DNA from 3 places in the Acinetobacter sp. Ac8 genome. Region 1 is predicted to be linked to each of the others. Evidence: predicted binding sites of a transcription regulator. Region 1 holds the regulator's gene; each other region holds the start of a gene.
What was found. The regulator PhoB, encoded in region 1, activates phosphate uptake and scavenging genes when phosphate is short. The targets are predictions, from matches to a motif close to TGTCATNAANCTGTCATAA.

Region 1 (3,293 bases):
CCCATCACCTGTTTTTTTGATATAAGGCAAAAATTCTTTTGTTCCGTATACAACCCCCCAGAAATTGATATCCATGATCCATTCTAGTTCGTCATAAGATGCACCTTCCACGGTAGAACCTAAAGCCACACCAGCATTGTTAAAAATCATGTTTACAGAACCATGATTTTGCACCGTATCCGCAGCCCAAGCTCGCATTTCTTCAACTTTGGCAACGTTCACTTTCTTTGAGGTCACACGAACATTATACGGTTTAACCAGTTCAACGGTTTCAGCTAAACCTTTTTCATTCACATCACTAATGGATAAATGACAACCTGCTTTTGCCAATAAAATAGCAAGTTGTTGTCCCATACCAGAGCCAGCACCAGTAATTGCAGCGACTTTGTTTTTAAAATTTTTCATTGTCTATCCTTTTTTAAACCCGCACAAAGCATTCAGAGTGATGTGCAGCTCACTTGCTCAATATAATTTTGACAATCATTATTGTCAATATTATATTATGATTTAGCCGATGTTTTTTTATACAAAAATTCTAGAATAGGTTTCAATGGCTTTTATTGCTAAAATAAGCGCTTCTTTGTGACAATCAAATATGACACGAGTAATTTTTTACAATGAATGAGCCACTTTCCACTGAAAAGAAAACTATAAATAAAGCTGCCAAAGAGCGTCAATTTAAAGGCATGTCCTTATCTGAGCGGAAACTTGCACGTCGAGAAAAGTTGATCGAAGCAGGGATTGAAGCTTATGGTACGTATGGCTTTTTTTCTGTCACCGTCAAAGATATTTGTAATGAAGCCAAGCTGACTGAACGTTATTTTTATGAGTCCTTCAAAAAAAGTGAAGAGCTGTTCCAAGTCATCTTTCTACAACTGATTGAACAATTACAACAAACCGTGATGCAAGGGGTCATGCAAGCAGCACCTGATCCTAAAAATATGATTCGTGGTGGCTTAACTGCAATCTTTACCATGTTAAAAAATGATCCACGTGTGGCGCGTATTATTTATATCGATGCCATGCTGGTTCAAGAACTGCATAATCATGCCACGATCCATGAAACGATGGGCCGTTTTGACCGATTAATTCACTCCTTTGTCACCCTGATGATGCCGCATATTGAACGCAGTGAACAAGAAATTTCCTTGGTTGCCACAGGTTTAAATGGCTATGTGACTCAAATTGCGGTGCGCTGGGTCATGGGTGGATTCAAACAATCGCTTGAAGAAATTGTCTCAGCATGTGAAATTGTATTTATATCGCTGATTGATTCATTTTCATCTAAATAAGCTTTTTAGCCTGAACAATCCTGTCATAAAATCGTCATAAAACTATCAAATAGCGTATTTTTATGTTCAGTTGAAATAAATTTCTTTTCTCAAAATGGAACATTTATTTAAAAATGTCATGGATTATTCATCATATCGACGATTATTTGTCACATTTTTTTGCAAAAATTCGTCAACATCTTCTTTTTGCAATGATACTGTCATAATTAATCTTTGTAATAAGCCTGTCATAAATAAAAGACGGTACACCGTTCATACATAGGATATTGCGTTGTGAAAGATGACTATATATTAATCGTCGATGACGAACTTCCGATTCGAGAAATGATTCATACCTCATTGGATATGGCAGGTTTTCAATGCCTGCAAGCTGAAGATGCAAAACAAGCCCATCAAATGATTGTTGACCAACGACCATCTTTGATTTTACTCGATTGGATGATGCCTGGCGGTGTGAGCGGTGTAGACTTATGTCGTCGCTTAAAACGTGATGAAAACTTGGCAGAAATTCCAGTCATCATGTTGACAGCACGTGGCGAAGAAGACCATAAAGTTCAAGGTCTTGATGCTGGTGCAGACGACTATATGACCAAACCATTCTCTACCCGTGAATTGGTTTCGCGTATCAAAGCTGTCCTTCGTCGTGCCAATGCACTCAGTGGCGAAAAAACCATTGATGCCAATGGATTAATACTTGATCCAGTGAGCCAACGTGTTAGTTTTAGCGATAATATTTTAGAAATGGGTCCAACAGAATACCGCCTATTGGCATTCTTTATGACACATCCTGAACGCGCTTATACACGTGCCCAGTTACTTGATCAGGTCTGGGGTGGTAACGTGTATATTGAAGACCGTACCATAGACGTACACATCCGCCGCTTACGTAAAGTGCTTGAACCTTATGGTGCTGATCGCTACGTACAAACTGTACGTGGAACGGGTTATCGCTTCTCTACCCGTGCAGATGTTGCTTTAGGTTAAGCATTCTCAAGGTAAATAAATTTCTATGTATGAACCCTACCCCGTCCCAGATCTTGCACGAGAACATAAAAAATTCCGTTACAGTAGCTTGTGGGAATTTGCAAAACAAGATTTACGCCTACTTGGTTTTTTACTCATCATTGGCGGATTTATTGGTTTAGGGATAGGGTATTTTTGGATTTGTATTTCCATCGGTTTTGCTGTTTTTTTTCTATTTCAATTACGCTCTTTATACTTGGTGAATGAGTGGATTTCGAATCGTCCTTACGATTCTCCGCCCAATCTAGAAGGTATTTGGGGGGCACTGCTTTTTAATGTTTATCGTGCACAACGCCAAGAACGGGTTGTTCAAGCTGAAATGGTCGGATTGATTGACCGTGCGCAATCCTCACTGATAGCTTTAGCTGAAGCTGTGGTTTTAACGGATGAATTACATCAAATTGAATGGTGGAATCCTGCTGCGGAAAGACTGTTGGGCATTCAACCGCTAGATCGTGGCCGTAATATCTTGACCATTATCCGTCAGCCGAGCTTTATTGAATATTTTAATAATATCGACCAATCTCCAGATGGCATTAAAATAAAATCTTCGGTTTATGAAGAGCATTATGTACAGATTAAACTGACACGCTTCGGCAGTGAAAGTCGTTTGCTCGTTGCTTACGATGTCACACGTGTACATAATCTGGAACAGATGCGCAAAGACTTTGTCGACAATATTTCACATGAACTTCGTACCCCATTGACTGTACTCAGTGGCTATATCGAAACCTTTACCGACCAAGAAGATTTAAATCCGCGCTGGAAACGTGCCTTTGAACAGATGCAATCGCAAACACGTCGAATGAATGCGTTGGTCAATGACTTACTCTTGCTTTCACGTTTGGAAGGCAATAAACAAGTCGCAAAAAATCAAATCATCGATATGCCGAATTTGATGAATCAGCTTTTTGATGATGCACAAGCCTACAATGTCGATTATGGCCATACTTTAAATTTAGATATCGACAGTCATTG
Region 2 (3,293 bases), 2.2 Mb from region 1:
AAAAAGCAGATTTGGTTGCACTTAGTGGATAATGCTATGCTAGTCGAGGCTTAAAATTAGGCAGTAAAATAAAATGATAAAACAGCAAGAAAAACTCAGTCCATTGCAAGTTGAAAACCTATTTAAAACCTTAGCACAGCGTTTTCAGCAGCATACAGAACGACATGCACAAATGAGCTGGGATTTTGTCCAAAGACAACTTTTGCTTTGTCCTGAAAAGTTATGGGCTTTACAACAAATGGAAATGACTGGCGGTGAGCCTGATGTGGTTGTTTTACCGAACTCAGAAGGTGTGTATTTTTTTGATTGTGCAGTTGAGTCGCCAAAAGGACGGCGTAGTCTGTGTTATGACCGAGAGGCATTACTCAGTCGCAAGGATCATCCTCCTGAAGATACGGTGATCGACTGGGTAAATAAGCATGCCTTAGCACTAATGACTGAACAACAGTATTATGCTCTACAGCAAATATTCAATTTTGACTTAAAAACATCCAGCTGGGTCGAAACTCCAACGATATTACGTCAGCAAGGCGGGGCGATCTTTTGTGATCAGCGTTATGGGCGTACATTTACCTATCATAATGGTGCTGCCTCATATTATGCGAGCCGTGGGTTTCGAACCTATATCAAACTTTAACTGTTAAAAATTGACAGCGTGAAATCCTAAGATTCTGTCGAGCTTGTTTGTATTTTTGGTGTTTATATATAACTGCTGTTATATCCTACATATTGATATTTAAATTAATGATTTTCAGTTTTGGTTTGGGGAGCTGTATGCCTATCCAAGCACGACATTCATGTTGCTAAACGAAAGATCTGTCATAGATGATGAAATGATATGTACGCTATTTATAAAAGCGCTAAATTTATATGATGGTTACTCAGCTAATGAATATGTATTTTATAAAATGAGCTTTTGAATTATTGAGTCGAAAAAAAACGGCAAGATCACTTGCCGTTTTTTATTAAAGGTTCGGATTAGAAGTTATATTCCATACCTAAGCCAATAACAGTTTTCTTTTTCTCTGGTGTAGATGTAGTTGACCAATCACGCTTTTGTTGACCAACAACACCGTAGAAGCGAGCTTGCTTGTTGATGTTGTAATCAGCGCCAATCCCGTAAAGGTCTTGTTTACGATCATCACGGCCATCTAGTTCTGTCGTTGCAGAAATATATTCAGCTTTTAGCTTAATCGGTGTAGAAGGAATTGCATATGCAGCAGTGATGCCATAAGCATTTTCTTTCAAGCCTTTGAATGATGTTACTGTAGTACCAGAAGTGGTTGCAACAGTATCATCAGACGGTTTAGCAGTTTGCCATAATGCACCAAATACTAAGCCATCAAGACCCGCAGGTTTCAAGTCTACAGAACCTGTAACACGGATTGCGTCAGAGTAGATTGTGTTGCTACCTAATTCAGAGTTATATGCATTATATTTAGATGCAACACCGAAGTTACCTGCAACAGCAGCAGCAAAACCGTAGTCTTTGTTGTCATAAGTAAGTGATGTAGAGATACCATCACCGAAACTATCACGGCTACCTTTTTGACCTTTAGCATCATTTTTTAAAGCAGATGATTCTTCACCTTGCTGGAACATGATGTTGAAAGCTAAACCAGCCAATAATTTTTTATCAGTTTCAAAACCGATCACGTTTTTTAAACGATCTTCACCAACTAAAATCGCAGTCATATCGAGTTCGTTGTGATCGTTGAAGATATCTTGGTTGTTACCAGCAGCATTTTTGAAATATGAATCAAACTGACCAACTTTTAACGTTGCGATACCGTCTGATTTAATCCCCACGAAACGGTTACGGTTAGTGAAAGCATCGCCATCACCATCAGCACTGATTTGCCATTCTGCCAAGTAAACAGCAGACAATTTATCTGTTAATTTCTCTTCGCCTTTAACACCAATACGAGAAGCGTTAGAGTTTACTTTAGTTACGCTTTCGTCTTTAAAGCCATTCTTATCAATTTGATCTAAAGTTACGTTGAATTTACCATACAATGTTGGCGCTGCTTGAGCTGCGCTTATGCTAAGGGTGGCGATTGCTGCAGCGAGTAGCACTTTTTTCATTGAGATTTCTCCAAAACATGTTCAATGGGTTTGCAGTTACTTTTTTTATTCAGTAAGTGTGGGTTTGTGCACTACTTACTAACTTGCATGCAGTATCTGTAAACTTTGTTACATATCAGTGAAGAAAAAATGACAATTTAATGACGCGAATTTAACATTTGTGTAATTTGAATAAAAAAATGAGGCTTGATTAGCCCCATTGATTCTAAAAAGGTTTTTAATTAAGCCAGTGCAGCCTTAATTTTTTCAGCAAACCCTTTAATTTTTTCCTGATCACCCATTTGAATAGCATGACGACCTAATTCATGCACCGAGCTCGGAATCAAATGAAAGTGTACATGAGGTACAGTTTGTCCAGCAGCAGCTCCAGAAAGTTGCATCAATACAATACCTTGAGCATCCAAAGCTGTTTCAATTGCTTGCGCTATTTTTTGCACAATCTTGATTGTATAAGCTGCAATTTCAGGATCTAAGTCGAGCAATGTCACAGCTGGAGTCTTCGGAATAATCAGGGTATGCCCATCGGCTTGCGGCATGATATCCATAAATGCAAGCACATGATCATCTTCATAAACTTTAATTGCAGGAAGTTCACCACGTAAAATTCGTGCAAATATATTCTGATCATCATAAGCCATGTTTATTTCCTTGAAGGTGTGAATGTGATTATTTACAGTTCAATTCTTTCTGACGTTCCTTGATAGAGTCAAGTTTTTGCTGCTCTTTTTCAGAAAATTTAGGCTTACTTGTATAACAATTGTCATTATTATATTTTGCTTTTGCTTCAGGATCTTTAAAACAGAACCCTTTTGATGCATAAATGACATTGTAATCATCTTGCAATTTTTTACATTCTTGGGTGTTATCAGCAAAAGCGTGACTAGCGACTAAAATAGATAAACTAGAAAGTGTAGCAATTACATATTTATTCATGATACGACCTCGAAATTGACATATTTACATGTCACTTAATGTGATTATAAGGTTTAGTTGTGATTATTCAATGACGAAAAATTAATCTAATGTAATTTTGCTCCATGATTCATACATTTTTACCGCGGTAGAAAAATCGCTATCAGGCTCTGAAAGACTATTGGCTGCGGTAATTAAGCTTTGTGTTAAACCAAGAATAGGTGCTGATAATCTTGCATCACGAACTAAATCAATGGCAATACCTGTATCTTTTGCCAATAAGGGTAAAGCAAAGG
Region 3 (3,293 bases), 780 kb from region 1:
GCGATACTCTTTTACCACTTTGCCTTGAGCTTCATCCATTTTTGGAAGTTGATCCGCTTTATCCAAGCGTTTAAAAGCCGTGGTGCTTAAGTACATATCATTACGTAATGAAGATACTTCAGATTCTGGGATATCTTTGAGATCACCAAATTTACCAACACGCTCGCCCAAATGATCAGTCAAACTGGCCAATGCAGGAACAACTTCAGGATTCATTTCTTTGGTTTGGATAAATTTAGTGATGGTTACACGCGCTTGTTCATCTGGAATATCGGCATGCTGTGCATAAATTGCCGTCGCAGTTTGACCAGACAATTGTGAGAATGACTGTAAATGCTGTTGGTCTAAACCTCTATTCAACGAATAAGCCAAAGGCACAATACCAATCAAAATCAGCATGATTAAGCCCATACCTTTTTGCCCGTCATTTGAACCATGTGCAAAGCTTACACCGGTACAGGTGAAAATCAGAATTGCACGGATCAAAGGTGGTGGTGGCTTATTGCCTTCAGGGGGTTGGAACAACTCAAGTTGTTTTTTAAATATTTTTTTAACAATCAAAAATACAATTGCTGCAAATGCAAAACCAATCAAAGGAGAAAACAGTAATGCTTTACCCACTTTAAGCACTTGATCCATGTCTACACCACTTGCACCCGTTGAAGCGTGCAAAATGTAGTTCATGATGCCTACACCCAAAATTGAACCAATCAAGGTATGAGAGCTCGATGCCGGAATACCTAAGAACCAAGTGCCTAAATTCCACAGAATCGCCGCAATCAGCATGGCAAAAACCATAGCAAAACCAGCGCCACTGCCTACATTCATGATCAGTTCAACAGGAAGTAAGGCAATAATTCCATAGGCAACTGCACCACTGGCAACCATTACCCCAAGGAAGTTACAAAAGCCTGCCCACATCACTGCTACAGGTGCAGGCAATGCATTGGTATAGATCACGGTTGCTACAGCATTGGCTGTATCATGAAAACCATTTACAAACTCAAAACCCAAAGCGATAAATAACGCTGTCGCTAAAAGAATCACTGAATAAAGGCTTAACGGTGGAACATGTGCTAAATCTGCACTAACTTGCACCCCAATATAAATCAAGGTAGCAATGATAATCGTCAGAAACACCGGCATAAAAAATTTCGGTGTTGGTACATGTACATTCGTCGATTTAGCAGCTTGAGACGATTGTGCAGAATCTGAGACGGGAGGTAAATTCGAATTCATGCAGAAAGTTAGCGAATATTAGAATGCGCTTATTGTTCAATTAAATTGTGACAATTATATGACAAATAGAGGTCATATGAAGTGAAATTTATAATTATTTCACTTCAGTATTTCGCTACACAAGCGACAAAATTAATATTTTTTTTATTTATAATTAGTATCTTACACCAATAAAATCAATACAACTTAAGCAAAATATTATATTTCAGACTGAAATAATATTTGTAATATTTCAGACCAATTTGAACTATTTATCATTTGGCATTGCCATTTTTCATGAAATTTATGACAAATTGATGAAAAAACAAACATGCTGTTAAGTTTATTTTTATATATGTTCCAATAAATTCCGTTTACCGAATCTATGCAAGTTTAACGCCAACAATTTTCCTTTCACTAAAGTACTCTGCCTCATCAATAAATCATCTTGAATTGCATATGTTAGACAAATAATGTGCAAAGAATAAAGAGATCATCCAAGTAATGTTTTACACACTTTTTAAAGGTTTGCTCTAATAGATCAAGCAATCGTTTACTTTTCAATTTGTAATGTGCATAAAAAACTCAGCGTTCTGTAAACACTGAGTTTTTTGTTGAAGATCATCCTGAAAATTGATCTTGAATATAAAGTTAATACTTATGTTTAATTAAAATTATTTCCACTGATATCCCATAGACACTGCACCACCAATATTGCTACGGCTGTCAGCAGAAGCACCCATTTTCCAAACGATCTTATTGCTGTCAGTAATGGCGCTCACCCCGATTGCCACAGCAGTTTCACCTCGGTAACCCGAAACACCCGCACTAACCATACTCATACCCGCTTCAGTGGGTTGTGGTAAGTTACCTACCGCCATCGCACCTGCGATACCTGCATAAGTATCGTTACGCAAGTCATCCATGTTTTTATTGGTGTCATAGAAAGCTTGTTCCAGATTACTTACCCGAGTATCTATAGCGCCCAAGGCATCCCCTACATTATGGAAGGTTCCCCCTGCGACATTGTAGGTGGGTGCACCAATCGAACCATCTTTGTTCAGTGTTGAGCCGCCACCTAAATGTTGCGCCACACTGCTATTGGTTTGGTGTAATTGTGAACCGTTAATGGCATCCGTAGAGGTTGAGGTAATTTCACCATTTGCTAAACCGCTAACTTTATTTGTTGTCCCATCAATCGTGACTTTACCCACATTGACCTTATTCGCTGTAACTTGCTGTGCTGTGACTTGATTCGCAGTAACGGAATTTAACTGAATATCCTCTGCTAAAGCCACTTGATAGTTATTTGAACCATCTGCATTGGTGCTACTGTTTACAACAGTGTTCTTACCTGCAGACACGCTGGTTTTAGCACCAGCAACCTGTCCATGTATTGAAGCAATTGCATCATGCACATTGTCTTTACCTGTATTTCCAATATTACTGGTTTTGATCGTTCCATCTGGATTAACTTTTGCATTTCCGCCCAATGCATTTGCGACACTTTCAGCGGTGTCATGTAATTGACTACCATTAATGGCCTGATCAGAATCGGCACTCACCTTACCGTCAGCCAAACCACTGATGGTATTGTTTTGTGAATCAGCCTTAATATTACCCACCGTGACCGAATCAAAACTGACATCATCTTTGGTTGCAACTTGATAATCGGTTGAGCCATCTGCCTTAGTGGTTTTCGTTACTTCAGTATTTTTACCTGCACTTACAGTTTCTGTAGAACCTTTAGCTTCATTGGATTTAGATATTGCAGCCTTTAATTGTGCAACATTGACCGCGTCTGTATCTGCCGTACCTGCTGCTACACCAGTAATTTGACGAGTGATCCCCCTTGAGACATCTCCCACGGAAAATGCTGCTGCACTACTTCGCCATGTACTACCAGTATTGCTAGAACCAAACCCTGTCAATGGATCAAAGCCAGCGATACCCGCCGCAGTATTAGCAACTGAGCCTTTACCAAGAGCAATACTACCTTCCAGCTCGGCACGCGTATCCGTTCCAATCGCAACTGCATCTTTACTCTTGGCTGATGAATTAAGACCAAGCGCAGT

Region 2: a site for PhoB is predicted at 2,213-2,231, ahead of ACZ5QH_RS12970 (porin). Genes of this name have one in related genera too.
Region 3: a site for PhoB is predicted at 1,285-1,303, ahead of ACZ5QH_RS04280 (inorganic phosphate transporter). Genes of this name have one in related genera too.

The regions. Positions count from the first base shown of each region.
Region 1 covers NZ_AP043689.1:128,372-131,664, reverse strand. Annotated here, with positions in the region: gene ACZ5QH_RS00555 (SDR family NAD(P)-dependent oxidoreductase) at 1-405, opposite strand, end outside; gene ACZ5QH_RS00550 (TetR/AcrR family transcriptional regulator) at 618-1,292, shown strand; gene phoB (phosphate regulon transcriptional regulator PhoB) at 1,566-2,276, shown strand; gene phoR (phosphate regulon sensor histidine kinase PhoR) at 2,302-3,293, shown strand, end outside.
Region 2 covers NZ_AP043689.1:2,732,226-2,735,518, reverse strand. Annotated here, with positions in the region: gene ACZ5QH_RS12975 (DUF4256 domain-containing protein) at 74-637, shown strand; gene ACZ5QH_RS12970 (porin) at 979-2,085, opposite strand; gene ACZ5QH_RS12965 (HIT family protein) at 2,307-2,723, opposite strand; gene ACZ5QH_RS12960 (YARHG domain-containing protein) at 2,752-3,018, opposite strand; gene ACZ5QH_RS12955 (NAD(P)-dependent oxidoreductase) at 3,100-3,293, opposite strand, start outside.
Region 3 covers NZ_AP043689.1:907,007-910,299, reverse strand. Annotated here, with positions in the region: gene ACZ5QH_RS04280 (inorganic phosphate transporter) at 1-1,239, opposite strand, end outside; gene ACZ5QH_RS04275 (YadA-like family protein) at 1,893-3,293, opposite strand, start outside.